DNA from 2 places in the Pseudomonas sp. CFBP 8770 genome. Region 2 is predicted to be linked to the other one. Evidence: predicted binding sites of a transcription regulator. Region 2 holds the regulator's gene; the other holds the start of a gene.

Region 1 (16,464 bases), on a different contig from region 2:
TCACGATGAAGGTTTTCCATGTTCGACCTGCCCGTTGCCTGCCTGCGCCTCGCACGACCGATTGCTGGCGGGAGTCGGCGATGAGCGTGTTCATCGGCTACCAGCATGCCGATCATCCACACGCGCTGCGGGTCCGCAAGCAGCTGCGCAGGGCCGGGATCGAGGTACGCATGGACGTGATGGACTTCGAATCGCTGACCACCCTGCATGTCACCGAGACAATCACCGCGCACATCCGCGACTGCACCCACGTGATCCTGATGATGTCCCACAGCAGCGCCCGACGTTGGTGGATACCCTTCTCCATCGGCGAGGCAACCTCGTGGGACCGGCGCATCTGTGTGTATCGAATGGGCGACCAGGCGCTGCCCGAATACCTGGCTCATTGGCCAACCCTGACACGCACGCAGCAATTGGACTTCGTCATCGAGGCCTACCACCGCGAGGCAGCCCTGCGCATGCCGACCAGTCAGCATGAAACGCCGCTGCATGTGCGAGCGCGAGATATCCACAGGGGCCTGCGCGAACGCATCGGGCGTGGATTCTAGAACAGACCCAGCGTCTGAAAGGCTGCGCGGCCCATCAGGGCGCGGGCTTGCCCGGTTCGACCATCTTCGTCGAGCCGTCTTCGAAGAGGTTCAGCCGCTGGCGCAGCTCGCGCGGCTGCACCGGCGCATCGGGATCACCGATCGACGCGCCAGGAGGACTGGCGGCTGGAGGCGCATCGGGGGCTGGCGTTTCCAGGGCTGGTTGCTCGCCTTCGATATCGCGCTGGGCCTTCTTGGTCAGCACTACGATATCGATACGGCGATTGATGGAATTCAACGGATCCTTGCGGTCGAACAGCGAAGACGAGCCATAGCCCACTACGCGCGCGATCTGCTCTTCAGGGTAGCTGCCGGCCACCAGCGCGCGACGCGCGGCATTGGCGCGGTTGGACGACAGCTCCCAATTGCCGAAGCCGCCCGCCGCACTGCCGGCGTAGGGCTTGGCATCGGTATGACCACTGACGCTGATCTTGTTCGGCACCGCCTTGATGGTGTCCGCCATGGCCAGCAGGATGTCCTCGAAATAGGGTTTGAGCCGCGCACTGCCCAGGTCGAACATCGGCCGATTCTCGGCGTCGGTTATCTGGATGCGCAAGCCGTCCTGAGTGATTTCGAAAAGGATCTGGTCCTTGAATTTCTGCAGCTGGGGGTTTTCGTCGACCTTGTTCTGCAGTTCCTGCAGCAACAATTCGAGGCGTTCCTTTTCAACCTGCTGGGCCACTTGCTCGGCCTGCTCGGCCGCGACCTGGGTCGAGGTCTCGGGCTTGGGCGGCGACACCTCGACGTCCGGATTCAGCGTCTTCTCAGGCGATAGCTGGGGCGAGCCGCCCAAGTCGATGACATAGGGCGTGCCGCTTTCGGAGAAGCCGATCGGGTCCTTGAAGTAGCCAGCGATGGCGATCTTCTGTTCAGGCGTGGCTTCGGACAACAGCCACAACACCAGGAAGAACGCCATCATCGCCGTCGCGAAGTCGGCGAACGCGATCTTCCAGGCGCCGCCGTGGTGGCCGCCGCCAAAGCGCTTGACCCGCTTGACGATGATGGGCTGGTTGTTTTCCATGACTCAGCGACCGCGTACGGCTTGTTCGAGTTCGGCGAAGCTGGGCCGGTGCGCCGGGTACAACACCTTGCGCCCGAACTCCACGGCCAGCGACGGCGGCATGCCCGAGGCCGAAGCCACCAGCGACGCCTTGATGGCCTCGTAGACGTTCAGTTCTTCCTTGGCATCATGGGCCAGGCAGGTCGCCAAGGGCCCGAAGAAACCGTAGGCCGCCAGGATACCCAGGAACGTACCGACCAGGGCGGCGCCCACGTGACCGCCGATCGCTGCCTTGTCGCCATCACCCAGCGAGGCCATGGTCACGACGATACCCAGGACCGCCGCAACGATACCGAAACCGGGCAACGCATCGGCGATGCCGGTGACAGCGTGGGACGGGTGCTCGAGCTCTTCCTTCATGCTCAACAGCTCCATGTCGAACAGACCTTCGAGTTCGTGTGGGGCCATGTTGCCCGAAGACATGATGCGCAGGTAATCGCAGATGAACGCCATCATCTGCTCGTCCTTGAGGAGGGCTGGGTACTTGGCGAAGATCGGGCTGGCGGCGACGTCCTCAATGTCGGCCTCGATGGACATCATGCCCTCGCGACGGCTCTTGTTGAGAATCTCGAACAGCAGGCTCAGCACTTCCAGATAGAAGGCATGGCTGAAGCGCGACTTGAACATCTTCAGCGACTTCTTCAGCACGATCATGGTGGTGCTGCCGGGGTTGGCCTGCAGGAACGCGCCCAGTGCGGCGCCACCGATGATCAGCACCTCGAAGGGCTGCACCAGGGCGGCCAGCTGGCCGTGGGAAAGCACGTATCCGCCCAGCACGCTCGCGAACACGACAATGATGCCGATGATTTTAGCCATGGATAAAAAACACTTCAGAAGTCGGGTTCAAGGACGAAAAAGATGATGTTGAATCTGTTGTTCTCCTTATCGGCAGAACTGCGCCAGACTATAGGCAGCGGTTTTCAAAAGCCAGTTTGGTCCGTTCGTGTAGTCGGCCTGCATTCAGGCATGCATCAGGATAAGCATAGTGTCCAACGCCAAGCCTCAAACCCTAGACACCTGGCTCGCACTGCTCGATGGCGTGCGTCTGCCGATCCCCAGGCTTTACCACGACAAGGTTCGCGCGGCGATCAAGGACAGGCGCCGCTCGCTGCGCGACATCGCCGACCTGATGCAGCACAGCCCGGCGCTGGTGCTCAGCGTGATGCGCGAAGCCAACCGGCATGCCAGCAACAGCCTGGCGGAACCGGCGGAAAGCCTCGAAGTTGCCCTGAATCGGTTGGGTCTGTCGCGCACCGAAGAGTTGTTGATGCGTTTGCCTGCGCTCGAGCCGCAGCAGATGCCCCTGACACTGCGCCAGTTGCAGATGGTCAGCCAGCACGCCAGCCAGCAGGCCAATGGCCTGTTCGCGGCACGGCTGGCACGGCTGTGGCAGGAGATCCACTGGGGCAGCCTGTTGTTCCTGTCGCCGCTCTGGCCCCTGGCTGCCACCTACCCTGAGCTGCTCGATGAATGGGAGCGGCGGGTCATTGCCGAAGGCGAAGCGGCGGCCACGGTCGAGCAGGCCTTGTTCGGCGTACCGCTGCTGGTGCTTTGCCAGGCGCTGGCGCAGAAATGGCGTCTGCCGGCCTGGGTGCTGCACGGTTATGGCCTGCTGCTGGGGGAACGTCGAGCACTGGTGCAGGCGCTGCACATCGCCCGCGACAACCAGCATCGCCTGCGCCAGCAACAGCAGCTGGACGACGAGCCGGCGTTGCGGCGCTGGTTGAACCAACCGGCCAATACCATCCTGATGGCCAACGGTCTGGCCCTGGCGGCGCAGCACGGCTGGTTCACCCCCCACCTGCAGCGCTGGCAGTACCTGAGTTGCCTCTACCTGCAAGTGCCGCTCGAACAGGTGCAGCAACAGGTCCATCAACACGCGGTGCACAGCGCCCGTGTGCACTGGGCTGCCGACTTGTGGCATCCGGCGCGCAGCCTGCCGTGGCCGCCGCAGCACACGCTCGCGACGCAGGACAGCGAACCGGCACCAGCCCCTGCGCCGAGCGAAGCGGCACTGACGAGCTGGCGGCATCTGTGCACGCAGCTGCTGGCCACACCGACGCCTTTCAACAATGCCTTGCACCTGACCACCTGTGCACGCGATGCATTGCTGGCGTGCGGCATGCAGCGCGTCATGCTGCTGATGGTCGACCGCAGCCATGGCAGCCTGCGCGTGCACCAGAGCGCCGGGCTGCCCAAGGAGGCGGCCGCGTTGAGCCTGGGCATCGAGCACAGCAGCCTGTTGCAGCGGCTGCTCGCCCAACCGACCCAGTTGCGCATGAACACCGCCAACAGTGCACAGCTCCAGGCGCTGCTGCCGGCAACCCTGCGCGCGCTGTTCCGCGGTGAACACCTGCTGCTGCGCTCGCTGGGCGTCGAAGGCCGGGTACACACGCTGCTGGTCGCCGACCAGGGCGGACGCCCGTTTTCCGAGATCAGCGTGCAGGGCTTCGGCAAGACCGCACAGTGCATCGAGCGCGCGCTGGACACCTTTACCAACCGCAGCCGGTGAGGCTTGCGCTACAATCGCCGTTCCGTTTCGTCTGGAGACCCGAATGCCTGACTTCTCTGGCCTGCCCCTGGTGATCGAGCCCGATGAGCTGGACACCCGGCTCGATGCCGCCAACCTGATCGTGGTCGACCTGACCAGCGCCGCACGTTATGCGTCCGGGCACATCCGCGGGGCGCGTTTCGTCGATCCCAAGCGTACCCAATTGGGTCAGCCACCCGCACCGGGGCTGCTGCCTGGGCTGGCGGCACTGGAGCAGCTGTTCGGCGAGCTGGGGCACAACCCGCAGGCGACCTACGTGGTCTACGACGACGAGGGCGGCGGCTGGGCCGGACGCTTCATCTGGATGCTCGACGTGATCGGTCATTCCCGCTATCACTACCTCGATGGCGGCATTCTGGCATGGGAAGCGGCCGGCCTGCCGCTCAGCCAGGACACGCCAGCCAGCGCCGGTGGCCCGCTGCCGCTGACCCTGCACGACGAGCCCACCGCCAGCCGCGAGTACCTGCAAAGCCGCCTGGGCACCAGCGACCTGGCCATCTGGGATGCCCGCGGCCCGCTGGAATACTCGGGCGAAAAAGTGCTGGCAGCCAAGGCGGGGCACATTCCCGGTGCAATCAACCTGGAGTGGACTGCGGTCATGGATCCGGCGCGCCAGCTGCGCATTCGCAGCGATGCCGCTCAGATGCTCGACGGCCTGGGCATCACCGCCGACAAGGAAATCATCACTCACTGCCAGACCCATCACCGCTCTGGTTTCACTTATCTCGTGGCCAAGGCGCTGGGCTATCCACGCGTCAAGGGCTATGCCGGTTCCTGGGGCGAATGGGGCAACCACCCCGACACCCCTATCGAAGTTTAAGGACACTCAATGAAAGATCGCTTGTTCATCATCAGTCAGTACCTGCTGCCCCATCACCTGCTCTCGCGCCTGGCCGGGTGCGTTGCCGAGTGCCGCTCGCGCTGGTTCAAGAACGCCTTCACCCGCTGGTTCGCCGAGCGCTACAACGTCGACATGTCGCTGGCCCAGGTCGAGGACCTGAGCGCCTACGAAAACTTCAACGCCTTCTTCACCCGTGCCTTGAAGCCCGATGCCCGCCCGCTGGACCCGACCCCCGGTGCAATCCTCTCGCCAGCCGACGGCGCCATCAGCCAACTGGGCACCATCGAACACGGTCGCATCTTCCAGGCCAAGGGCCACAGTTTCAGCGTGCTCGAACTGCTGGGCGGCGATCCAGACAACGCCGCCCCCTTCATGGGTGGCAAGTTCGCCACCATTTACCTGTCACCTCGCGACTACCATCGGGTGCACATGCCACTGGCGGGCACCCTGCGTGAAATGATCTATGTGCCGGGGCGCATCTTCTCGGTCAACCAGACCACCGCCGAGAACGTGCCTGAACTGTTCGCGCGCAACGAACGGGTGGTGTGCATCTTCGACACCGAACGCGGACCGATGGCCATGGTGCTGGTGGGCGCGATGATCGTCGCCTCGATAGAAACCGTCTGGGCGGGCCTGGTGACGCCACCCAAGCGCGAACTCAAGACCTTTCGCTACGACGAAGCCGCTCGCGCGCCGATCCATCTGGAGAAGGGTGCCGAGATGGGCCGCTTCAAGCTGGGCTCCACCGTGGTCATGCTGTTTGGCCCGGAACAGGTCCAATGGGCCCATCATCTGGCCAATCTTTCACCGGTGAACATGGGCCAGGGCCTGGGACTTGCGCACAGTTCGACCGCGGCCGCGTCGGCGACGCCTACCCCGGTGATCTGAGCCGCGCGGACGGCACGGCGCAGCCTCGGCGACATCGGGGCTGCGACCGTTATCCAATGCTGTTAGAGTCCTTGCATACGGCCAAATGAATGGCCTGTCTTTTTTCGTCGTTCAAGCCCTCGAGCGACGACCTGAGTTGAACCGGGAAACGACCGATGTCGCCACGCCCCCCTCTGTTGTTGCGCGCACCGACGCCATCGCAGTTGAGCCTGACCTTCTGCGAAGCGACCCCGCGCGACCTCAAGCGCTGGATTGCCAAGCTGCCCAAGGCCAATCTGGGGGAAACCGCCCGATTGCTGTACCAGGGCCTGGGCGAGCTCAACCAGCTGCTCACGCCCAGCGAAAACCGCCTGCAACTGCTCGAGCTGCTGCGGCCCGAGGTGTATTTCGTCTGCAAGCATCTGGAACGACACTTCCTCAACCAGTCTATCGTTCTCGACGAGCGCTCGCGCAAGGTCGCCAACCTGTGCCAGGCCCTGCAGAACCATCTGGCCATCGGCTACAAGCAGATCGTGCTGCGCATCAGCGCCACCTACGCGAAAGACCGTGCCTCCAAGGATCGCGCCACCCTCCTGGCCACCGCCGCGCAGCGCGCCCTGCACTGTCTGAATGGGCCGGTGATGCGTGCCAGCCTGCTGTATTGTCCGGTGCCCGACGGGGTCTGGCTGGAATTGCACCAGCTATACCAGGCAGCCCTGGCGCATCAGTTGCAGAACGTTCCGATCAACGATCCGCTGGCCGCTCATGGCACGACCCTGAGCGTGCAGCAAAGCTACACCGCCGCCTTGTTGCTGGGCAGCTCACGCTGCAACCAGATGCGCCAGCAGGCGATCCTGCGTCTGGCCGAAGTGCTCGAGGCCTGGAGCCTGCTGGTGCGTGTGCAGCCTGCCACCCTGGCTTCGAGCCTGTTCGCCATGGCGCCCGACGAAGACAGCCCGCCGCGCTACAAGACGCTGTATGAAGAGGATCAGCTGCCGCTGCTGGTCGGGCTCGATCCGGCCGATCTGGTCGAGGCCATCAAGGCGCATCTGGAAATGCCGGTCGAGCAGCGTGCGCAGTCGCGCCTGATCCCCAGCAACTTCAGTATCGATCTGCTGCAACACGTGGCGGCCGCCTGGGGCGATGTGGCGGAACGTACCTTTACCCGCACCCCTGGCCAGGGCAACCTGACGGTGTGTATCGGTATGAGCGCGCTGCATTACTACATCGGCGGCGAGCGCTCCTTCAGCGAGATCCTCAAGCGCCCGGCCCTTTCCCAGAGCGCGCAGTTCGTGCCGGGCGCCGCCACCCAGTCATGGAGCAGGCCGACCGAAACCGATCGGCACGGCGACTACGAAGAAATCCAGTACGACCTGCCAAGCGGCGAAGGCAGCGGCGCCGCCAGCGCGTCCAACAATGACCAGCACTTCCCTACCTACGCCCTGCAGATCGTCAACCACAGCCCCGGCGGCTACTGCCTGGCATGGCCAAGGGAAGTTCCACCGCAGCTGCAGGCCGGAGAAATGATCGGTATCCAGGACACTCAGGCCCAGGGCTGGAGCGTGGCGGTGGTGCGCTGGATCCGTCAGGTGCGCAGTGGCGGTACGCAGATGGGCATCGAGCTGGTGGCACCGCACGCGCAGCCATGCGGTCTGCAACTGGTACGCGTCAGCGAGCAGAACAGCCAGTTCCTCCGCGGCTTGTTGCTGCCGGAGATCCGCGCCATCGACATACCTGCCTCACTGCTGGCGCCGCGCATGCCGTTCCAGGAAGGCAACAAGGTGATCATCAACACCCAAGGTGAAGAACGCCCGGCCGGCCTTGGTCAGCGCATGACCGGCACCGGCAGCTTCAACCAGTTCGAATACCACCTGCTGGAAGTGGCCACACCGGCGCCGGCCGGTGCCGACGATGCTGCGCCCGAAGAAGACTTCGATTCGCTGTGGAAAGACCTCTGAGCCAGCCTGCGTTCAGTCGCGGCGGCCCAGCAGGTACAGCACGGCGTCCAGCCCCAGCACGCTGATGGCCTGACGCGCCGACTGCCGCACCAGCGGTTTGGCACGGAACGCCACGCCCAGGCCTGCAATCGCCAGCATGGCCAGGTCGTTGGCGCCATCGCCCACGGCGAGGGTCTCGCTCAACTCCACACCTTGTTCACGAGCCAGCTGCTGCAGCAGGTCGGCCTTGCGCTGGGCGTCGACGATCGGCTCGACTGCCAGGCCGGTGCATTTGCCGTCGACCACCTGCAATTCGTTGGCGAACACATGGGTGATACCCAGGCGCTCCTGCAACTGCCTGGCGAAATAAGTGAAGCCACCGGACAGAATGGCCGTCTTCACACCCATGCGGTTGAGTTCGGCGAACAAGCGCTCGGCCCCTTCACTCAGGCGCAGTTGAGCACCGATGTCATCGAGTACCGCAACGTCGAGACCATCGAGCAGTGCCAGACGCGCCTTGAAGCTGGCGCGAAAATCGATTTCGCCGCGCATGGCCTGCTCGGTGATGGCCGCGACGCGTTCGCCGATGCCGGCCGCCTTGGCCAGTTCGTCGATCACCTCGGCCTCGATCAGGGTCGAATCCATGTCGAACACCGCCAGGCGTGGGTGTCGGCGCTGGGGTGACTCGGGCTGGTAGACGATGTCCAGACCCAGCGCAGCGCTCAGTTCCAGCACCTGCCCGCGCAATTGCAGCGGCTGCTCCAGCGTGCCAAGCAGGCCCAGCTCGAAACAGGCGTTGCCGCCCACGGCGGCAGACAGGCGTTCGATGCTCGCCAACGCCAAGCCATGCTCGCTCAGCAGGCTGACCACCTGCTGCAAGGCGGGGTGACCGACCTGGCGCCCCATCACGCTGACCACATGTTCAGCCGGCGTGGCGGACTGGGCGGCGCTGAACGTGGTATCGGCGGCCAGAGCGGCGCGCAAGGCATCGGCGATGCCCGACTGCTCCTGAGCGGTGATGTTGAGCAGGACGATTTCGCGCAAGAGGCACCCCGTTTCATGAAAAAAAACGCATTCTAACCACTTTCAGTGACCATCGGGCACAGGCAGCGCTTTGCCGCTCGGAGGGGGGTCGTTATACTGCGCGCCAACTTCACGGACAAAGAGCCGCGCTCAGTGAACCGGCCTACGCCAGTCAAAACCGACAACTTCTTCCTGCTGATCTTCCGAGCCGTGCGCCACCGTCGAGTGCCCCTGGCTTTGCGCATCGCGTTCACCAACATCGTGCTGGTTGCCATTGCCCTGGTGATCTACGCCTGCGTCATGGGTCTGCAGTTCAAGCAGGCCATGCACGAGCAGGCCGACGCGGTGGGGCAGAGCCTGACCACGCAGACGGCCACGTCCGCCACCGAGCTGCTGGTGTCCAACGACATCCTCAGCCTCAACGTGCTGCTCAACAACTTGGTGAAGAACCCGCTGGTCGCCCACGCGGCGATCTTCAGCCCGGACAACCGCATTCTCGCCGAAGCCGGCCAGCGCCCCAAGAGCGGCCTGCTGGGGCAGAGCCAGGGGCTGTACGAAACGAAGATCAACTTCCAGGATGCGCTGGCCGGGCAACTGCGCATCAGCCTGGACATGAACCAGTTCCAGCAGCCGTTGACCATCAGCCTGCAGAGCATGGGTGTGCTGGCGGGCATCCTGTTGGTGCTGGCACTGGCTTTGAGCCTGCGGTTGGGTCGTTACATCTCCACGCCGCTGCTGCAGCTGCGGGTCTGGTTGCGCAACCCCGACGAGTTCACCCCGGCCACTCAGCGCACCGACGAGATCGGTGATCTGGCGCGGCAGTTGCACGCGCAATTGGCGCCCGAGCCGCGCGAGCCGGAGGTCGAGCCCGACGACACGGACGAAGACGACGAGCCGCAAGCGGCGCCACCCGTGCGCACGGCAACCGCCAGGCCGGGTCCCTTCCCTCCCGTGGCAGCCAAGCCGGTAAAACCGGTCATGCGCCAGATTCACGCGGACGAAGACGAAGAAGACTTCGGCGACGATCCGTTCTCCGATCTGCGCGAAACCCCGGTGGCCGTGATCAAGCAGCCGACCACGGCCGTGGCCCGGGTGCACACCGACAGCGCTGTGCTGGCCGTGCAACTGGGCGCGCAGGAACAACTGCGTCGCCTGCCCAAGGCACGCCTGGCCGAGTTGCTGGAGCGTTACCACGACTGTCTGCAACAGGCTGCCTCGCTGTACGAGGGCGAAGTGCACATGCTCAACGATGGCAGCACGCTGATGCTGTTTCACAGCGAGCACAGCGGGGACGACTACCTGACCAACGCGATCTGTTGCGGCGAACTGTTGCGCGCCCTGGGCCATGCCTTGCAGATCGAGGTCGCCGACAGCGGCATCACCCTGCAACTGCAGTTGGGGCTGGTGCTCAGCGATGACGTTCATGGCTTGAATTCCATCGACCTGCTGCTGACCGAATCGGCGCAGGATGCACTGGCGCTCTCCCAGCACAGTCGCAACCTGCTGCTGGTGGTGCGCGAGATCGGCGAAGACCCGCTGATCCGTCAACGCGCGCGCATTCGCTCGATCGCCAGCCCTGAAGGCGCCTGTTGCGTCGAGCGGCTGCTGGAGCCCTACCCGTCCCTGCTGGAACGCCAACTGGCACGAATCAGCTGATCGGTTGAGCGATTGCCCACAAAAAAGCCCGCAACGCGGGCTTTTTTGTGGGCGCCGTTCTAGAAGCGGAACACTTCCAGATCGGTACGGATGGGCGTAGCCAAGGGAATCCGCGACTTTTCCTGCTCGCGGCGCACCTGCGCCGGCGCGGATTTGCGCTCCTCGACCAGCGCCGGCTGGTTGGCCAGCGGCTTGAGCGCCGCCGTCAACTGTGCGGCCAGGCGCTGAAGCAGAACGCCCTGGGCCTGGACTTGATCCGCAGTACCGCCGTCATGCTTTTCTTCAAGGTGGACGATACGGTTGTCGCGTACCTGCCCGCGGCGGTCCAGGACGCGCCACTGGGCATCCAGTATCGCCGGCTGGCGGCTGCCCGAATCGAGGCGGGTGATCGACAACAGTACCTGGGCGTCAGGCGTGAAGTTGGCTGGCGTGGGTGCCAGCACTACGCGCTGGCTGTCCAGGCGCCAAGCCATCTGGCGCAACAGCAACTGGTCGATGTCTGCAGAAAGACTGCCGGCCCAGCGACCGTCGGTGGACGCCCTCAGGCTGCCATCGGACTGGCGCTGCAGCAGCGTTTCGCGCTGCAGGTAGTCAGCCACGGATACTGGCCCCAGCAGCACGGCCATGCCGCGGCTTTCCTTGGGCAGCCCGGGGTTGCCGCTGTCGAGCTGATACAGGGCCACTGGCTGATGCGTGCTGCATCCGGCCAGTCCCAGCACGCCGCTGAGCAATAGAATCACGGGGAGGCGCAACAGTTTCATCATTTCATCCAGGCGGCTGCCACACGGCAACCGCAGCAATACTTGACCGGGTCGTCTGGACGCTGCCGCTTGGCAGCGCCGCGAAAGGGCCTATCATCCGTGAATCCGCGCCCCGACTCCAGTGCTAGTACGTCGAACGGCAGCACTGCCGCCGTCCGGGCGCGATCGTCGATCAGAGGTTTTCCACGACCAGGGCGTCGACGCGCTGGAAACCGCGGGGCAGCTTGTTGCCACGCCGACCGCGCTCGCCTTTATAGTGCTCGAGGTCGTCGGGCTTGAGCGACAGCGTGCGTTTACCCGCCTGCAGGACCAGGGTCGAGCCTTCGGCAACCACTGCCAGGTCAGTGACGAATTCTTCACGGCTGGCCACTCGATCACCGGGAATGCCGATGATCTTGTTGCCTTTGCCCTTGCCCAGTTGCGGCAGGTCGCTGATCTTGAATACCAGCAGGCGCCCCTCGGTGGTCACCGCGGCCAGCCAATTGCGTTCGCGATCGGGTACGGCACGCGGGTTGATCACCTTGGCCCCTTTGGGCAGGCTGAGCAGCGCCTTGCCAGCCTTGTTCTTGGCCTGCAGGTCTTCGCCCTTGACCACGAAGCCGTAGCCGGCGTCCGACGCGATGACATACAACGCGTCGTCGTCGGGCAGCATCACGCACTCGAAGCTTGCGCCGGGGGGCGGCGTCAGCCGGCCGGTCAGCGGCTCGCCCTGGCCTCGGGCCGAAGGTAGGGTGTGCGCGGCCACCGAGTAGCTGCGCCCGGTCGAGTCGATGAATACCGCGAACTGGTTCGAGCGCCCGGTGGCCGCGGTCTTGTAGCCGTCGCCGGCTTTATAGGAGAGGCCCGTGGCGTCGATGTCGTGACCTTTGCCACAACGCACCCAGCCTTTTTCGGACAGCACCACCGTCACCGGCTCGGTCGGCATCAGCTCGTTTTCCGACAGCGCGCGCGCTTCGCTGCGCGCAACGATCGGCGAGCGACGCGCGTCGCCATAGGTTTCGGCGTCCTTGATCAGCTCGGCGCGCACCAGCTTCTTCAGCTTGCTTTCGCTGCCCAGCAGCGCCTGCAGCTTGGCGCGCTCCTTGGCCAGTTCTTCCTGCTCGCCACGGATCTTCATTTCTTCCAAGCGCGCCAGCTGACGCAGGCGCGTATCGAGAATGTAGTCGGCCTGGATCTCGGTGAGGGCAAAGCGTTCGATCAGGCGCGCCTTGGGATGCTCCTCGGTGCGGATGATGTGGATCACTTCATCCAGGTTGAGGAAGGCGATCAGCAAGCCGTCCAACAGGTGCAGGCGACGTTCGACCTTGTCCAGGCGGAACTGCAGGCGACGGCGCACGGTGTTGACACGGAACTCCAGCCATTCGACCAGCAACGCGCGCAGGTTCTTTAACTGCGGGCGCCCGTCCAGGCCGATGATGTTGACGTTGACCCGGTAGGTCGACTCCAGATCGGTGGTGGCGAACAGATGCTGCATCAGATCGTCGACTTCGACGCGATTGGAGCGTGGAATGATGACGATGCGACACGGATGCTCGTGGTCGGATTCGTCACGCAGGTCCGCCACCATCGGCAGCTTCTTGGCCTGCATCTGCGCCGCGATCTGTTCCAGCACTTTGGCGCCGGACACTTGGTGCGGCAAGGCGGTGACGACGACGTCGCCGTCTTCCAGGCGATACACCGCGCGCATGCGCACCGAGCCGCGACCGGTCTGGTAGATTTTCAGCAGATCGGCGCGCGGGGTGATGATTTCCGCTTCGGTCGGGTAGTCGGGGCCCTGGATGTGTTCGCAGAGCTGCTCGATCGTCGCCTTGGGCTCGTCGAGCAGGCGCACACAGGCGCTGGCCACTTCGCGCAGGTTGTGCGGTGGAACATCGGTGGCCATGCCTACGGCAATGCCGGTGGTGCCGTTGAGCAGGATATTGGGCAGCCGCGCCGGCAGTACCGACGGCTCGTCGAGGGTACCGTCGAAATTCGGCACCCAGTCCGCCGTGCCCTGCCCCAGCTCGGTGAGCAGCACCTCGGAATAGCGCGACAGGCGCGCCTCGGTGTAGCGCATGGCCGCAAAGGATTTCGGATCATCCGGCGCGCCCCAGTTGCCCTGGCCATCGACCAGCGTGTAGCGATAGCTGAACGGCTGCGCCATCAACACCATGGCCTCGTAGCAGGCCGAGTCGCCATGGGGGTGGAACTTGCCGAGCACGTCGCCCACGGTGCGCGCGGACTTCTTGTGCTTGGCGTCGGCGTCCAGGCCCAACTCGCTCATGGCATAGACGATGCGTCGCTGGACCGGCTTGAGGCCATCGCCAATATGCGGCAGGGCGCGGTCCATGATCACGTACATGGAGTAGTTGAGGTAGGCCTGTTCGGTGAAGTCAGCCAGGGACCGGCGTTCTACGCCGTCAAGACTGAGATCGAGGGAATCGCTCATGCAAGCCTCATCGTTTCGTGGTCTGGCGCAGCAGCAAGTTGCCACCGCGCTGAGTGAATTCAAGTTGTTTCAGAGCGCTCATGCCCAGCAGCACCTGGTCGCCGTCGAAGCCCGGCACCACCAGGGCGCGGACATTGCTCAGGCGGATATCGCCCAGCTGCAGAGTGGCGATCTCGGTGCGGTAGCCTTGGGTCTTGCCGTTGGCAGTGGTGAGCAGCACCGGCGCCCCGCGTGCCAATTCAAGCTTGCGCGCTACCGCTTCGGGCATGGCCACATCGGTGGCGCCGGTGTCGAGCATGAACTGCACCGGCTGCCCATTGATGAAGCCGCCGCTGACGAAGTGCCCCTGGCCATTGCCGGCCAATTGCACTTCCACGTAGCCGTCGCCGTGCTGGGAAACCGGCACGGCATTGGGGTTTTCGCGACGCTGCTCCCAGTCACCGAAGAACTGCGTGGCCAGGTACAAGGCTGCGGCCCAGGCCAGCAGCATCAACACCTTGCCAGTGCGTCTGCCCGGTGCGGCCTGGCTCATGGCGCCGCGCTCCAGCCGCCGGCGGGGGCCGCGAAACGCCAGACCACCGGGCGACGCTCGCCATCGGCGCGGGCCCATTGGTTGTTGTCGGTGCCCACCCACGCCCCCTCGGCATCGACGCTCAGCGCTTCGGTCAGACCGTAGGGAGCATCATAACGGCGGGCCGGCAACAGCGCCTCGGCGGCGAACGACCAGCAACGCTCGACGGCAGCCGTGTCCGCATCGCGACGACAGATGCGGTAGGCATTGCGTTCCAGCGTGAACAGCTTGCCATCGAACCAGGCCAGATCGGCAAAATCGCGCGGCATGTGCCGGGCCCGGGGAATCTGCACCGGCAGGGCTTCCACACCGCCTTCGGCAAGCAGTACGCAACGCCCCTCACAACTCCAGCTCAACGGCCGCTTGCGAACGGCCAACAGGCCGCGCTGCTGACGTTCGGCCGCCAGCCACAAGCGGTCGCCGGCCGGGTTGACGGTTAGCCCTTCGAACAGGGCATTGAAATGCAACAGCAGATTGCTGGCACGTGCCTGACTGACCAGGGTCGGGTCCAGGGGCAACCATTTCGGCTCGCCCGACACGGGAATCTGCAGCACCGCCACGTGAGCTTCGCTGACCAGGTATTGGTTGCCTCGGGCATCGCAGCTGATGCCTTCGAAATCCAGGTCGCCGCCGCGCACGAAGGCCGCCGCCCAACTGCTCATGCGCAGACGAACAGGCAGGCCGCTGGGCGGTACCGGCGGCGCCTTGAAGGTTACGGCCGTGGCCTGCCAGTCGGGGGTCGAGGTGTCGAGTCGATAGACCGTACCGTCCTCCCGGTCCGAAACGGCCCACAATGCCTTGCGGCACAGCGCCAGCCCGGACAGATTCCCGCTGGGCATGCCGTCCACCGCGTGCTCGCCGACCAGGGTCAGCTCGGGCACGGGTGGTTTCCCCGACGCCACGGCCAGCGTCGGCAGGGCCAGGGCGAACAGGGCTGTCAGCAGCGCTGCGATCAAGCCAGCACCTCGGCCAGATTGCCCTTGGACTCGAGCCACGCCTTGCGGTCGCCCGCACGTTTCTTGGCCAGCAGCATGTCCATGATCTCGGTGGTCCCGGCGAAATCGTCCAGGGTCAGTTGCACCAGGCGGCGGGTGTTGGGGTCCATGGTGGTTTCGCGCAGTTGCGGCGGGTTCATTTCGCCCAGGCCCTTGAAGCGCGTGACCTGCGGCTTGCCGCGTTTCTTTTCGGCGACCAGGCGGTCGAGGATGCCGTCGCGCTCGGCCTCGTCCAGGGCGTAGAAGATCTCCTTGCCCAGGTCGATGCGGTACAGCGGCGGCATGGCGACGTAGACGTGACCGGCGTCCACCAAAGGCCGGAAGTGCTGGACGAACAGCGCGCACAGAAGGGTCGCGATGTGCAGGCCGTCGGAGTCGGCGTCGGCCAGAATGCACACCTTGCCGTAGCGCAGCTGGCTGATATCGGCGGCACCGGGATCGACGCCGATGGCCACGGCAATGTTGTGCACTTCCTGGCTGGCGAGTACTTCGCTGCCGTCCACTTCCCAGGTGTTGAGGATCTTGCCGCGCAACGGCAGGATCGCCTGGAATTCCTTGTCCCGTGCCTGCTTCGCCGAGCCACCTGCCGAGTCGCCTTCGACCAGGAACAGCTCGGAGCGGGCTGGGTCCTGGCCGGCGCAGTCGGCCAGCTTGCCGGGCAATGCGGGGCCCTGGGTGATGCGCTTGCGCTCGACCTTCTTGCTCGCCTTGAGGCGGCGCCCGGCGTTGCTGATCGCCAGTTCGGCCAACTGCATGCCCAACTCGGGATGGGCATTGAGCCACAGGCTGAAGGCGTCCTTGACCACGCCAGAGACGAACGCGGCCGCCTCGCGCGAGGACAGCCGCTCCTTGGTCTGGCCGGAGAACTGCGCATCCTGCATCTTCATCGAGAGCACGAAGGCGATGCGTTCCCAGATATCTTCCGGCGCCAGCTTCAAGCCGCGCGGCAGCAGGTTGCGGAACTCGCAGAACTCGCGCATCGCATCCAGCAGACCCTGGCGCAGCCCGTTGACGTGGGTACCGCCCTGGGCCGTGGGAATCAGGTTGACGTAGCTTTCCTGAACGCTGTCGCCACCTTCGGGCAACCACAGCAGTGCCCAGTCCACGGCTTCCTTGTTGCCCGCCAGGCTGCCGCAGAACGGCTCGTCGGGCAGGCGAGCGAATTCGGTGACCGCGTCGATCAGGTA
Region 2 (14,310 bases):
CTGGGGCGGCCATCGACGGCAGCCGAAAGCGGCTGCGGAGTGGCCGACGGCAGATGAACGTCGACCACGGGTGCGACCAATGCAAGGCTGGCCGGTGGAATGGGATCGGCAACGGTTGAGGGCAGCTGCACCGGCGGCGCAGGCGCTGGCGCTGGCACTGGCACTGGCACCGGCTGCGGGCTTACGGCATCGCGCACCTGTTCTTCGAGCACGGCTGCCTGGAACTCGTCGAGCCTGTCCAGGCCGGCGTCGAGATCGAGCGCCTCGAACGCCTCGGTGGCTTCATGCAGCAGGCCGTCCAGGTAGGACTGCAAGGCCACCTGGGGCCGCTGGGCAATATCGACGGGACGGTTCATCAGGCTACCTGCGCGACGAGTTGTTGGGCCAGCAGATGCTTGAGCAAGGCACGATAGGCGACGACTGCTCGGCTCTTGCCATCGAAGCGCGAGGGTGTCTGTCCGGCCCGGCTGGCATCGCGCAGACGAGTGTCGACCGGGATGTAGCCCGGCCATATGTGCTGCGGGTAGTCGTCGCGCAGGGTACGCAGGGTACTGAGCGACGCTTGGGTACGACGATCGAACAACGTCGGAACGATGCTGTACGGCAGGGCCTGGCGGCGCGAACGGTTGATCATGGTCAAGGTGCTGACCATGCGCTCCAGGCCTTTGACTGCCAGGTGCTCGGTCTGTACCGGGATCACCAGTTGCTGGCTAGCCGCCAATGCATTGACCATGAGCACGCCCAGCAGGGGTGGGCTGTCGATGACGGCGTAGTCGAAATCCTGCCACAGTTGCGCCAGGGTCTTGGCAATCACCAGGCCCAGGCCGCTCTGTCCGGGTTGCTGGCGCTCCAGCGTCGCCAGCGCGGTGCTCGAGGGCAGCAGCGACACGTTGGCTTCGCCGGTTGGCAGCAGCAGTTGGTGGGCCAGGCCGGGTGGTACCGCGCCCTTGTGCAGGAACAGGTCGTAACAGCTGTGCGCCAGTTCATCGGGGTTGTGCCCGAAATAACTGGTCATCGAACCATGCGGATCGAGATCGACCATGACCACGCGCTTGCCTGCCTCGGCGAGCAAACCGGCCAAGGCGATCGAAGTCGTGGTCTTGCCTACCCCGCCTTTTTGATTGGCTACTGCCCAGACTCTCATGGTGGTGATTTCCCCTCGGTAAACGGCGCACTACCGAGATAGTGAAGCTTTCGGGTTAAGGGCCGGGCGGCGGACTTTTGACAGACCCAGGCGCGGACGGCACGGTTAAGGGCGTCTTTGCAGTTTGTGTGCCAGCCCGGCGCAGTGCTGCATCCGGCTGCGCGTTGGCGCTGCCAGAACTGGTGATGCTGCGACGCACGTCAAGGTTGCGCGAAATGACCAGCACTACCCGACGGTTGCGCCCTCGTCCATCGGCGCTGGCGTTGTCGGCCACCGGCTGGAACTCGCCATAGCCGACCGCCGCCATGCGCCGCGGGTCGATGCCCTCCATAGCCATCATGCGGACAATGCTCGCTGCCCGAGCGGTCGACAGCTCCCAGTTGGTCGGGAACTGCGCGGTGCTGATGGGCAGATTGTCGGTGAAGCCCTCGACATGAACCGGATTGTCGAAAGGTTTGAGAATACTGGCGACCTTGTCGACGATGGCGAACGCCATGTCGCTGGGCATGGCATCGCCACTGCCGAACAGCAGGCTGGACTTGAGTTCGATCTCGATCCACAGCTCATTGCCGCGTACGGTCAGTTGATCCGAAGCGATCAGGTCGCCGAACGCCTGACGGACATTGTCGGCAATGGTCTGCAGAGGGTCGACCGCCTCGCCGATGGCCGCCTCCGATTGCTCGCTGTCGGTGACCAGCGGTTGCACGGGACGGGTGGTCAAGGGTCGTTCCTCGCCGATCGGGATGGGCCTGACGCTGCGGTCCGGGTCACTGAACACCCCGACCAGCGCTTGCGACAGGACCTTGTACTTGCCTTCGTTGACCGACGAGATCGAATACATCACCACGAAGAAAGCGAACAGCAAGGTGATGAAATCGGCGTAGGACACCAGCCAGCGCTCATGGTTTTCCGGCTCTTCGAGGCGACGACGACGGGCCATGCCATGCTCTCCTAGTCGAGGTAGCCTTGCAGCTTCATTTCGATGGAACGTGGGTTCTCACCTTCGGCGATGGACAGCAACCCTTCGAGCAGCATTTCCCGATAGGCCGCCTGACGCTGGGCGAGGGCCTTGAGCTTGTGCGCCACGGGCAGCAGGAGCAGGTTGGCGCTGGCCACACCGTAGATGGTCGCCACGAACGCCACCGCGATGCCGTTGCCCAGCTGGCTGGGGTCGGCCAGGTTGCCCATGACATGGATCAACCCCATCACCGCACCGATGATGCCGATGGTGGGCGCATAGCCACCCATGCTTTCGAACACCTTGGCTGCCTGCAGGTCACGGGTTTCGCGGTTGTACAGATCCACCTCGAGAATACTGCGGATGGCCGCGGCTTCGGCGCCATCGACCAGCAGCTGCAGGCCCTTGCGCGCGTAGTCATCGGGCTCCGCTTCGGCGCTGGCTTCCAGCCCCAGCAAGCCTTCCTTGCGCGAAACCAGGCTCCAGTTCACCACACGGTCGATACCGCCGGCCATGTCGATCCTGGGCGGGAAAAGAATCCAGCGCACGTTGTGCAGCGCGCGCTTGAACGCACTCATGGGCGACTGGATCAGCGCCGCTGCCAGCGTGCCGCCGACCACGATCAGCGCAGCAGGACCATTGAGCAGAGCCGACAGGTGGCCACCCTCGAGGAAGTTGCCACCAATGATGGCAACGAACGCCAGAATGATCCCGATCAGGCTCAGTACATCCATCAGCCGCACGCCTCGACCAGGTGCCGGCCAATGTCATCGAGGCTGTAGATGGCGTCGGCCAAACCAGCCTTGACGATGGCCATGGGCATGCCGTAGATCACGCAGCTCGCTTCGTCCTGGGCCCAGATGTGACTGCCGCCCTGCTTGAGCAGACGCGCGCCCTCTCGACCGTCGGCGCCCATACCGGTGAGTACCACCGCCAGCACCTTGTCGCCGTAGGACTTGGCCGCCGAACCGAAGGTGATGTCCACGCAGGGCTTGTAGTTCAGCCGCTCGTCACCGGGCAGGATCTTCACTGCACCGCGCCCGTCGATCATCATCTGCTTGCCGCCGGGTGCCAGTAACGCCAGCCCGGGACGCAGCACGTCGCCATCCTCGGCTTCCTTGACGGTGATCCGGCAGAGCTTGTCAAGACGCTCGGCGAAGGCGCGAGTGAAGGCCGCAGGCATGTGCTGGACCAACACGATCGGCGTTGGAAAATGGGCCGGCAGCTGGGTCAATACACGCTGAAGCGCTACCGGCCCGCCGGTGGAGGTACCGATGGCCACCAGTTTGTACGGCTTGCGCCGTGGCGTCGCAGTGCTGGCGGTCGGCGCCGGAGCCCGCGCCGGCGTAACCGGTGCTGGCGTGCGCGCCGGCACGGCCCGCGACGACGCGGGGGCGGCTGGCGCCGGGGTGACAGTGGACGCGAGCGTCGGGGCTGGCGTGGCCATGTGCGCACCCAGCCGGCGGTTGCTGCGCGAGAGTGTATGGATCTTCTCGCAGAGCATCTGCTTGACCTTCTCGGGGTTGCGAGAAATGTCTTCGAAATTCTTCGGCAGGTAATCCACTGCCCCCGCGTCGAGCGCGTCGAGGGTAACCCGCGCGCCCTCGTGGGTCAGCGAGGAAAACATCAGGACCGGAGTGGGACAGCGCTGCATGATATGACGCACGGCAGTGATGCCGTCCATCATCGGCATCTCGTAGTCCATGGTGATCACGTCGGGCTTGAGCGCCAGGGCCTGATCGATCGCTTCGCGGCCATTGGTAGCGGTCCCGACCACCTGGATGGTGGGGTCCGACGAAAGAATTTCCGAGACGCGGCGGCGGAAAAAACCGGAATCATCCACCACCAGGACCTTGACTGCCATAAACACTCCACTACGATCAGATACGCCGTGTGGCGTAGCGCTTGAGCATGCTCGGTACATCGAGGATCAAGGCTATTCGGCCGTCACCGGTGATGGTCGCGCCGGACATGCCGGGCGTGCCCTGCAGCATCTTGCCCAGCGGCTTGATCACCACTTCTTCCTGCCCGACCAACTGGTCGACCACGAAACCGATGCGTTGGGTGCCGACCGACAGAATGACCACGTGGCCCTCGCCCTGCTCCTCGTGAGCGGCCGATTTGACCAGCCAACGCTTGAGGTAGAACAACGGTAGCGCCTTGTCACGCACGATGACCACTTCCTGGCCGTCGACGACGTTGGTGCGCGAGAGGTCCAGGTGGAAGATCTCGTTGACATTGACCAGCGGGAAGGCGAACGCCTGGTTGCCCAGCATCACCATCAGCGTCGGCATGATCGCCAGGGTCAGCGGCACCTTGATGACGATCTTCGAGCCCTGGTCCTTGGCCGAGTAGATATTGATCGAGCCGTTCAGCTGGCTGATCTTGGTCTTGACCACGTCCATGCCCACGCCACGGCCCGACACGTCGGAGATTTCCGTCTTGGTGGAAAAACCCGGTGCGAAAATCAGGTTGTAGCAGTCCGATTCGCTGAGGCGGTCGGCGGCGTCGCGGTCCATCAGGCCCTTTTCCACGGCCTTGGCGCGCAGCACCGCAGGGTCCATGCCCTTGCCGTCATCACTGATCGACAACAGGATATGGTCGCCTTCCTGTTCTGCCGACAACACCACGCGCCCACCGCGCGCCTTGCCGTTGCGTTCGCGCTCTTCCGGCGTCTCGATGCCGTGATCGACGGCGTTGCGCACCAAGTGCACCAACGGGTCGGCCAAGGCCTCGACCAGATTCTTGTCCAGGTCGGTTTCTTCACCGACCAGTTCCAGGTTGATTTCCTTCTTCAACTGCCGCGCTAGGTCGCGGACCAACCGCGGGAAGCGTCCGAAGACCTTCTTGATCGGCTGCATGCGCGTCTTCATGACGGCCGTCTGCAGGTCGGCCGTGACCACGTCCAGGTTCGATACGGCCTTGGACATGGCTTCGTCGGCGCTGTTGGCGCCCAGGCGCACCAGGCGGTTACGCACCAGCACCAGCTCGCCCACCATGTTCATGATTTCGTCGAGGCGCGCGGTGTCGACCCGTACGGTCGTCTCGGCTTCGCTGGCGACCGGCTTCTCGGCCACCGGCGCACGCGCGGGCGCTGCCTCGACCTTGCGTGGTGCTGCCACCGGCACAGACGCGGACGGCGTCGGCTGAGTCTCGGGCAGGCTGGCGACATCGCTGAACTTGCCCTTGCCATGCAGCTGATCGAGCAGTGACTCGAATTCGTCGTCGGTGATCTGGTCGCTCGTGGGGGCCTGCGCCTCGGCAGGCGGCGCTGCCTTGACCGCATCGGCGGTGAACGCGCCCTTGCCATGCAACTGGTCGAGCAGGGCCTCGAACTCGTCGTCGGTGATTTCGTCGCCAGGCGCTGTCGCGCCAGCCTGCGCCGCGGCAGTTGGCGACGTTGCAGCCGGTGCCAGCGCATCGACGGCGAACTGACCCTTGCCGTGCAGCTGGTCGAGCAGCGACTCGAATTCGTCGTCGGTGATCTCGTCACTGGCCGCGCCGTGCTGTGCCACAGCAGCAGGTGCAGCCGGCGCAGTGGCCTGCGCCTTGGCCGCGCTCAGGGAATCGAGCAATTGCTCGAATTCGCTGTCGGTGATGTCTTCGCCCGGCGTCGAAACCGGCGCAGCAGCTGGCGCTGCCACCGGCGGCGCGACAACTGCCGCAGCCGGTTCGGCCAGGCGCGCGAGGGCATCGAGCAACTGGGGGCTGGCCGGTGTGACCGGGGCGCGTTCACGCACCTCGGTGAACATGCCGTTGACCGCGTCCAGCGCTTCGAGCACGACGTCCATGAGTTCGGCGTCGACCCGGCGCTCACCTTTGCGCAAGATGTCGAAGACGTTTTCGGCGATATGGCAGCACTCCACCAGCTCGTTGAGCTGGAGGAAGCCGGCGCCGCCTTTTACAGTGTGAAAACCGCGAAAAATTGCATTGAGCAAGTCGGCATCATCGGGACGGCTTTCCAGCTCGACCAGTTGTTCGGACAGTTGCTCGAGAATTTCGCCGGCCTCTACCAGGAAATCCTGAAGGATTTCTTCGTCGGCGCCGAAGCTCATGTGGATGCTCCCTGGAGTACGTGATTAACGGTCAACACAGTCAGGCGCAGGCGATGGCCTAGAAGCCCAGACTGGACAGCAGATCGTCGACATCGTCCTGACCGGATACGACGTCTTCACGTTTATCGGCATGGATCTGCGGACCTTCACCCTTGGCAGGATGTTTTTCTTGATCTTTTTCGGCGCGAAGCTGTTCGTGGTCGTGCTGGATGCCGGCAAAGCGATCCACCTGGCTGGCCATCAGGACCAGTTTGAGCAAGTTGCTCTCCACTTCGGTGACCAGCGCGGTGACACGCTTGATGACCTGGCCGGTGAGGTCCTGATAATCCTGGGCGAGCACGATGTCGTTGAGGTGGCTGGCGACTTCGCGATTGCCCTGCTCGCTACGGGTCAGGAAGCCGTCGACCCGGCGTGCCAGTTCGCGGAATTCGTCGGCGGCCACTTCGCGGCGCATGAAGCGCTGCCAGTCGACGCTCAAGACACTGGCCTCGGCACTCAGCGTGTTGAGCACCGGTGTGCTCTGCTCGACCAGATCCATGGTGCGGTTGGCCGCGTTTTCGGTCAGGCGCACCACATACGACAGACGTTCGGTCGCATCGGTGATCTGCGAAACCTCTTCGGCCTGGGGAATGTTCGGATCGATCTGGAAACTGACGATTGCGCTGTGCAGCTCCCGCGTCAGCTTGCCCACTTCCTGGTACAGGCCGCGATCGCGGGTCTGGTTCAATTCGTGGATCAGTTGCACCGCTTCGCCGAAACGGCCTTTTTCAAGGCTGTCGACCAGCTCCACGGCGTGTTTCTTCAGGGTCGACTCGAAGTCCCCCAACGTGCTTTGTTTGTGGTCCATTGCGCCCCCATTGCAGACTTCAGCTATTGACGCGCTCGAAAATCTTCTCGATTTTTTCTTTCAGCACTTGCGCAGTGAAAGGCTTGACCACATACCCGTTGACCCCGGCCTGGGCGGCTTCGATGATCTGCTCGCGCTTGGCCTCGGCGGTCACCATGAGCACCGGCAGGTGCTTGAGGCGATCGTCGGCGCGCACCTGGCGCAGCAGGTCGATGCCGGACATGCCGGGCATGTTCCAGTCGGTGACGAGAAAGTCGAAATTGCCGCTGTGCAACATCGGCAAGGCGGTGTTGCCGTCGTCGGCCTCGGCGGTGTTGGTGAAGCCCAGGTCACGCAGCAGGTTCTTGATGATGCGCCGCATCGTCGAGAAATCGTCGACGATGAGGATTTTCATGTTCTTGTCCAATTAGACCTCCAGCAGTCTTGAACACGCCCAGCCCCTGGACGTGCGTAACAATCGAATCCGGTTATATCCGCGGCCGTCGCAGATCGGCATTTCCCCGCAATCGCGTGGGAGCGGTCATCGGCCGCGAATCAGGCGCCGCTGTATGTCTGACATACATCGGTGCTCCCTTCGCGGCCAATGACCGCTCCCACATGTCCTGCGAATCCCTTTGGGTCAGCGTGCCCGCCACTCTCCCAGGCGCCCGCGCAGTCGCGCCGCGCACTGGCTGTGCAACTGGCTTACCCGCGATTCGCTGACACCCAGTACCTCACCGATTTCCTTGAGGTTCAGTTCCTCGTCGTAATACAACGACAAGACCAGCTTCTCGCGTTCGGGCAGGTTGGCGATGGCCTCGGCCAGCGCGCCTTGAAAGCGTTCATCCTCGAGATCCCGCGAGGGCTCCAGCGAACCGCTGGCGCCGTCTTCGTGCAGGCCCTCGTGCTCACCGTCCTGCAGCAGATCGTCGAAACTGAACAGGCGGCTGCCCAGGGTATCGTTCAGGATCCCGTAGTAATCATCCAGACTCAGACTAAGTTCGGCCGCGATCTCGTGATCTTTAGCGTCGCGACCGGTTTTCGACTCGATTCGGCGAATGGCATCACTGACCATGCGGGTATTGCGGTGGACCGAACGCGGCGCCCAGTCACCCTTGCGCACTTCATCGAGCATCGCGCCGCGGATCCGAATGCCGGCATAGGTCTCGAAACTGGCCCCTTTGCTCGAGTCGTACTTGGTCGAGACCTCCAGCAGACCGATCATGCCGGCCTGGATCAGGTCTTCCACCTGCACGCTGGCTGGCAGCCGCGCCAGCAGGTGGTAGGCGATACGCTTGACCAGCGGCGCGTATTGCTCGATCAGCTGATGCTGCTGCGAGTCGCGCGACGCCTTGCTGTACATACGGTATCCGCTGGCGCTCATGATACGGGCCCTGCGCTGGTTTGCTGGACCAGGCGTTCGACGAAGAACTCCAGGTGGCCACGGGGATTGGCCGGCAACGGCCAGGTGTCTACTTTCTGCGCGATTGCCTTGAAGGCCAGCGAGCATTTGGAACGGGGAAACGCCTCGTACACGGCGCGCTGCTTCTGCACGGCCTTGCGCACCGACTCGTCGTACGGAACGGCGCCAACGTACTGCAGGGCCACGTCGAGGAAGCGGTCGGTCACCTTGGTCAGCTTGGCGAACAGATTGCGCCCTTCCTGGGGGCTTTGCGCCATGTTGGCCAAGACCCGGAAGCGGTTCATGCCGTGGTCGCGATTGAGCAGTTTGATCAGGGCGTAGGCATCGGTGATCGAGGTCGGCTCGTCGCACACCACCAGCAGGACTTCCTGGGCCGCGCGGACGAAGCTCACTACCGATTCGCCGATACCGGCGGCGGTGTCGATGATCAGCACGTCGAGGTTGTCGCCCACATCGCTGAAGGCCTGGATCAGGCCGGCGTGCTGGGCCGGGCTCAGCTGGACCATGCTCTGGGTGCCGGAGGCTGCGGGCACGACACGGATGCCCCCAGGGCCCTGCAACATCACGTCGCGCAGTTCGCAGCGACCTTCGATCACGTCGGCCAGGGTGCGCTTGGGGGTCAGGCCCAGCAACACGTCGACGTTGGCCAGGCCAAGGTCGGCGTCCAGCAACATGACCCGGCGGCCGAGCTCGGCCAACGCCAGGGACAAGTTCACTGACACATTAGTCTTGCCGACGCCACCTTTGCCGCCGGTCACCGCGATCACCTGTACGGGATGCATGCTGCCCATGTTCGTTCTTTACCTTGTCTAGACCGAGGCCACACGAGTGGCTGCCAGTTCGATTGCTCGAGTGTTTCCTGGCAACCCTACGATGCAGGAAGAGTGTGCTTGCATAACGTTCTTCACCTCAGCCAACTCGCTTGTCGGGGCTGTGGTAGAGACCCGCGAACATATCGGCCATGGCCTCTTCGCTGGGCTCTTCTTGCATTTGCACGCTCACTGCGCGGCTGACCAACTGGTGCCGGCGCGGCAAATGCAAGTCATCGGGAATGCGCGGCCCATCGGTAAGATAGGCAATCGGCAGTTCCTGACTGATGGCCAGGCTCAGCACTTCGCCGAGACAGGCCGTTTCATCCAGTTTGGTCAGGATGCACCCGGCCAGACCGCAACGCTTGTAGCTATGGTACGCGGCGCTGAGCACCTGCTTCTGGCTGGTGGTTGCCAGCACCAGGTAGTTGCGCGCATTGATGCCGCGTCCGGCCAGGCTCTCGAGCTGCATGCGCAGGGCCGGATCGCTGGCTTGCAGGCCCGCGGTGTCGATCAACACCACACGCTTGCGCAGCAAGGGTTCCAGCGCCTGTACCAATGACTGGCCCGGATCGACCTGAGTCACCGATACATTGAGAATGCGACCCAGGGTCTTGAGCTGCTCCTGGGCACCGATGCGAAAGCTGTCCATGCTCACCAGGGCCACGCTCTGGGAACCGTACTTGAGCACATAGCGGGCTGCCAGCTTGGCCAGGGTGGTGGTCTTGCCCATGCCGGCCGGGCCGACCATGGCAATCACACCACCTTCTTCAAGCGGTTCCACTTCAGGTGTACGGATCATACGCGCCAAGTGCGCCAGCAGCATCCGCCATGCCTGCCGAGGTTCGTTGATTTCGCTGGTCAGGCTGAGCAGCTCGCGAGCGATCGGGCCGGACAAGCCGATGCGCTGCAAACGACGCCACAGATTCGCCTGCGCCGGCTTGCTGCCTTGCAGCTGGGTCCAGGCCAGTGAGCCCAGCTGCACTTCCAGCAGTTGGCGCAAACCGTTGAGTTCGGAACGCATGGAATCGAAAAGACGTTGGTCGACGGCAGGCTGTGGCGCGGGGGCCGCCTGGACACGCGGTGGCTCTTCGCGACGCGGCTCGACCAGCGGCTCGGCGGCGGTCAACGGCAGGCCTGCGACCAGCTGGCGGTTGGTGGCCGCATCGCTCTCGCCACGGGTGCTCAGCTCGGCCTGGGCCGAAACGATCCGCGACTGGGTCTTGCGCAGCTCTTCTTCCAACTCGAGGTTGGGCACGCGCGGCGCCAGGGCCGACAGCTTGTAGTCCAGCGCTGCGGTCAGCTCGACGCCGCCGGCGATCCGACGGTTGCCGATGATGGCAGCGTCGGCGCCCAGCTCGTCGCGGACCAATTTCATGGCCTGACGCATGTCGGCGGCGAAAAATCGCTTCACTTGCATAACCCACTACCTCAGCCGTTGGGCCCTACTGTCGCAACGATGGTGACTTGCTTGTTATCAGGGATTTCCTGATAGGCCAGTACATGAAGGTTGGGGATCGCCAGGCGACCGAAGCGTGACAGCATCGCGCGGACCGGACCGGCCACCAGCAGTATTACCGGTTGGCCCTGCATCTCCTGCCGCTGCGCCGCATCGATCAAGGATCTCTGCAGTTTCTCCGCCATGCTCGGTTCCAGCAAAACGCCTTCTTCCTGACCCTGACCAGCCTTCTGAAGACTATTTAGCAATATCTGTTCCAACCTTGGTTCCAGCGTGATGACAGGCAGCTCCGACTCAATGCCTACAATGCTTTGCACGATGGCGCGGGACAAACCGACCCTGACGGCCTGGACCAGCGCGGCGGTATCTTGACTCCGATGCCCATTGTTGGCGATCGCTTCCGCAATGCTGCGGATGTCGCGAACCGGTACCTGCTCTGCCAGCAGCGCCTGCAGCACCTTGAGCAGCGAAGACAGCGAAAGGATGCCGGGAACCAGCTCTTCGGCGAGCTTGGGCGAGCCTTTTGCCAGAACTTGCAGCAGTTGTTGGACTTCTTCGTGGCCGATCAGCTCATGGGCATGCTTCTGCAGAATCTGGTTCAAGTGCGTGGCCACTACCGTACTGGCATCGACCACCGTGTAGCCCAGCGACTGCGCCTGGCTGCGCAGGTTGACGTCGATCCAGACCGCGTCCAGACCAAACGCCGGATCCTTGGCGGTGATGCCGTTCAACGAGCCGAAGACCTGACCGGGGTTGATGGCCAGCTCGCGATCCGGGTAGATCTCGGCTTCGGCGAGAATCACCCCCATGAGCGTCAAACGATAGGCGCTGGGTGCCAGGTCGAGATTGTCGCGAATATGAACAGTAGGCATGAGGAAGCCCAGGTCCTGGGACAGCTTCTTGCGTACGCCCTTGATCCGCGCCAGCAACTGGCCGCCCTGGTTGCGGTCCACCAGGGGGATCAGCCGATAGCCGACTTCCAGGCCAATCATGTCGATGGGCGTGACGTCGTCCCAGCCCAGCTCTTTGGTTTCCTGGGTCCGCGTCGGTGACGGCAGCAGCTCCTGTTGACGCTGCACTTCGGCCTGGGCCTGGACCTTGACGTCGTTCTGTTTTTTCCACAGCAGGTAGGCACCGCCACCGGCGATGGCGCCCAGGGTAATGAAGGCCATGTGCGGCATTCCGGGCACCATGCCCATGATCACCATCAGCGCGCCGGAGACGGCCAGCGCCTTGGGCGAGGCGAACATCTGCCGCTGGATCTGCTTGCCCATCTCCTCGGAGCCCGATGCACGGGTCACCATGATGGCCGCTGCAGTGGACAGCAGCAGCGATGGCAGCTGCGCGACCAGGCCGTCACCGATGGTCAGCAGGGCGTACACCTTGCCCGCCTCGGCGAATGGCATGTTGTGTTGCAGCATGCCCACCAGCATGCCGCCGATCAGGTTGATGAACAGGATCAGCAGACCGGCGATGGCGTCGCCACGGACGAATTTGCTGGCACCGTCCATCGAGCCGTAGAACTCGGCTTCGGCGGCCACTTCGGTACGACGCGCCTTGGCCTGGTTCTGATCGATGAGACCGGCGTTGAGGTCGGCGTCGATAGCCATCTGCTTGCCGGGCATGGCATCCAGGGTGAACCGCGCGCTCACCTCGGAGATGCGCCCGGCGCCCTTGGTGACGACCACGAAGTTGATGATCATGAGGATGGCGAACACCACGATACCGACGATGTAGTTGCCGCCGATCACCACCTCACCAAATGCCTGGACCACTTTACCCGCGGCGGCATGGCCTTCCTGACCGTGGAGCATGATCACCCGCGTCGACGCCACGTTGAGCGCAAGGCGCAGCAGCGTGGCCACCAGCAGGATGGTCGGGAACACGGCGAAGTCCAGCGGACGCAGGGCGTACACGCACACCAGCAGCACGACGATGGACAAGGCGATGTTGAAGGTGAAGAACACGTCCAGCAGCAGTGCCGGGATCGGCAGCATCATCATCGCCAGCATCACCAGCAACAGCAGCGGCACACCCAGATTGCCGCGGCCAAGGCCGACGATGTTGCTACGAGCGGTGTTGATTAATTGAGAGCGATCCACCGACATTCCCCACTTCCCCAAGCGAACTTTTGACGCGCCAGGCGTCTTGCCAAGGGGCAGTGCAAGAAGAGGTCCAACTTTTGCCAGAGGGACTAAAGATTATCGAGGGGCTGCCGAGCCGGAGTGAAATCGATCTAACGGTGGTGCGTTCTTCGCGGGCGCTGACCGCTCCTACGGAGATCGCGGCAGGTCCGATCTTTCTGTGGAAGCGGTCCGTGACCGCGAAAAGCGCCGACCGCTCCTACAGAGATCGCGGCAGGTCCGAACTTTCTGTGGGAGCGGTCCGTGGCCGCGAAGGGCGCGACTCGCCCTAACTGTCTCGCTGCAGATCCGGCGGGATCGGCAGGTCCTGCAACGGATCGGGACGCTTGCCCCGCCCGGCCTGGTACTGGCGGATCTGGTAGACATAGGCAAGCACCTGCGCCACTGCCAGGTACAGCCCCGCCGGAATCTGCTGTTCGATCTCGGTGGAATAGAAGATCGAGCGCGCCAGTGCCGGCGACTCCAGCACCTGAATACGATGCTCGTTGCCAATCTCGCGAATCTTCAAGGCAATGAAGTCCGAGCCCTTGGCCAGCAATACCGGCGCGTTGCCCTTCTCCGGATCGTATTTCAACGCCACTGCGTAGTGGGTCGGGTTGGTAATGATCACGTCCGCCTCGGGAATCGCCGTCATCATCCGTCGCTGCGACATTTCGCGCTGCAACTGGCGCACCCTCCCCTTTACCTCGGGCCGCCCTTCGGAGTCCTTGTGCTCGTCCTTGACCTCCTGCTTGGTCATCATCAGCTTCTGTTTGCTGCTGTACAGCTGGAACGGCACGTCCACGGCGGCAATCAACGCCAGTCCGCAGGACATCCACAAGGCGCTCCAGCCGACCAACTGCACGCTGTGGATGATCGCCATTTCCAACGGCTCGTTGGCAATGGCGAGCAGGTCGGTACGGTCTTTGGCCAGCACCATCATGGCAACGATCAGGGTGATGGCGAACTTGGCCAGTGCCTTCAGCAACTCGGTCAATGCATGCATGGAGAACATGCGCTTGAGGCCGGCGGCCGGGTTCATGCGGCTGAACTTGGGAGCCATGGAGCTGGCCGCGAACAACCAGCCGCCCAGCGCGACCGGGCCGATCAGCGCCGCCAACAGCAGAGTCACCAAAATCGGCTGGGTCGCCAGGATCGCCACCTTGCCCGACTGCAGCAGAAAGATGCCCATGTAGCGTTCATCGAGCAGCACCTCGCGGCTCAAGGTGAAGTTGCTGCGCATCAGTTCCAGCAGGCTTTGCGCCAGATGCCCGCCGAACGCCAGCAGCGCCCCGCACCCGGCAACCATCACTGCCAGCGTGTTGAGCTCTTTGGAACGGGCGATCTCGCCCTTTTCGCGCGAATCCTTCTTGCGCTTGTCCGTGGGGTCTTCTGTCTTGTCCGCACCGCTTTCGCTTTCGGCCATTGCCTACTCCGCTCGCGCCAATTCGCGCAGCCACTGCAAGGCGTTGGCTGCCAGCGGCTGATACTGGTTGAGAATGTCGCCCAGGCT

The links. The regulator FliA, encoded in region 2, starts transcription of late flagellar genes. The targets are predictions, from matches to a motif close to CTAAAGTTTNNNNNNNNNNNGCCGNTAA.
Region 1: the regulator FliA is predicted to act here: its motif matches at 2,530-2,557, upstream of motA (flagellar motor stator protein MotA).

The regions. Positions count from the first base shown of each region.
Region 1 is NZ_JACYUL010000003.1:348,418-364,881, reverse strand. It holds gene IFT98_RS08955 (toll/interleukin-1 receptor domain-containing protein) at 81-548, shown strand; gene motB (flagellar motor protein MotB) at 583-1,608, opposite strand; gene motA (flagellar motor stator protein MotA) at 1,612-2,463, opposite strand; gene IFT98_RS08940 (HDOD domain-containing protein) at 2,633-4,159, shown strand; gene IFT98_RS08935 (rhodanese-like domain-containing protein) at 4,203-5,018, shown strand; gene asd (archaetidylserine decarboxylase) at 5,028-5,927, shown strand; gene IFT98_RS08925 (molecular chaperone) at 6,083-7,864, shown strand; gene serB (phosphoserine phosphatase SerB) at 7,877-8,827, opposite strand; gene IFT98_RS08915 (HAMP domain-containing protein) at 9,020-10,522, shown strand; gene IFT98_RS08910 (PqiC family protein) at 10,582-11,286, opposite strand; gene parC (DNA topoisomerase IV subunit A) at 11,456-13,711, opposite strand; gene IFT98_RS08900 (retropepsin-like aspartic protease family protein) at 13,719-14,243, opposite strand; gene IFT98_RS08895 (esterase-like activity of phytase family protein) at 14,240-15,226, opposite strand; gene parE (DNA topoisomerase IV subunit B) at 15,235-16,464, opposite strand, start outside.
Region 2 is NZ_JACYUL010000002.1:482,556-496,865, reverse strand. It holds gene IFT98_RS07070 (CheW domain-containing protein) at 1-356, opposite strand, end outside; gene IFT98_RS07065 (ParA family protein) at 356-1,144, opposite strand; gene motD (flagellar motor protein MotD) at 1,200-2,084, opposite strand; gene IFT98_RS07055 (flagellar motor protein) at 2,096-2,836, opposite strand; gene IFT98_RS07050 (protein-glutamate methylesterase/protein-glutamine glutaminase) at 2,836-3,966, opposite strand; gene IFT98_RS07045 (chemotaxis protein CheA) at 3,983-6,157, opposite strand; gene IFT98_RS07040 (protein phosphatase CheZ) at 6,216-7,004, opposite strand; gene IFT98_RS07035 (chemotaxis response regulator CheY) at 7,024-7,398, opposite strand; gene fliA (RNA polymerase sigma factor FliA) at 7,624-8,370, opposite strand; gene fleN (flagellar synthesis regulator FleN) at 8,364-9,197, opposite strand; gene flhF (flagellar biosynthesis protein FlhF) at 9,316-10,635, opposite strand; gene flhA (flagellar biosynthesis protein FlhA) at 10,647-12,776, opposite strand; gene flhB (flagellar biosynthesis protein FlhB) at 13,087-14,223, opposite strand; gene fliR (flagellar biosynthetic protein FliR) at 14,227-14,310, opposite strand, start outside.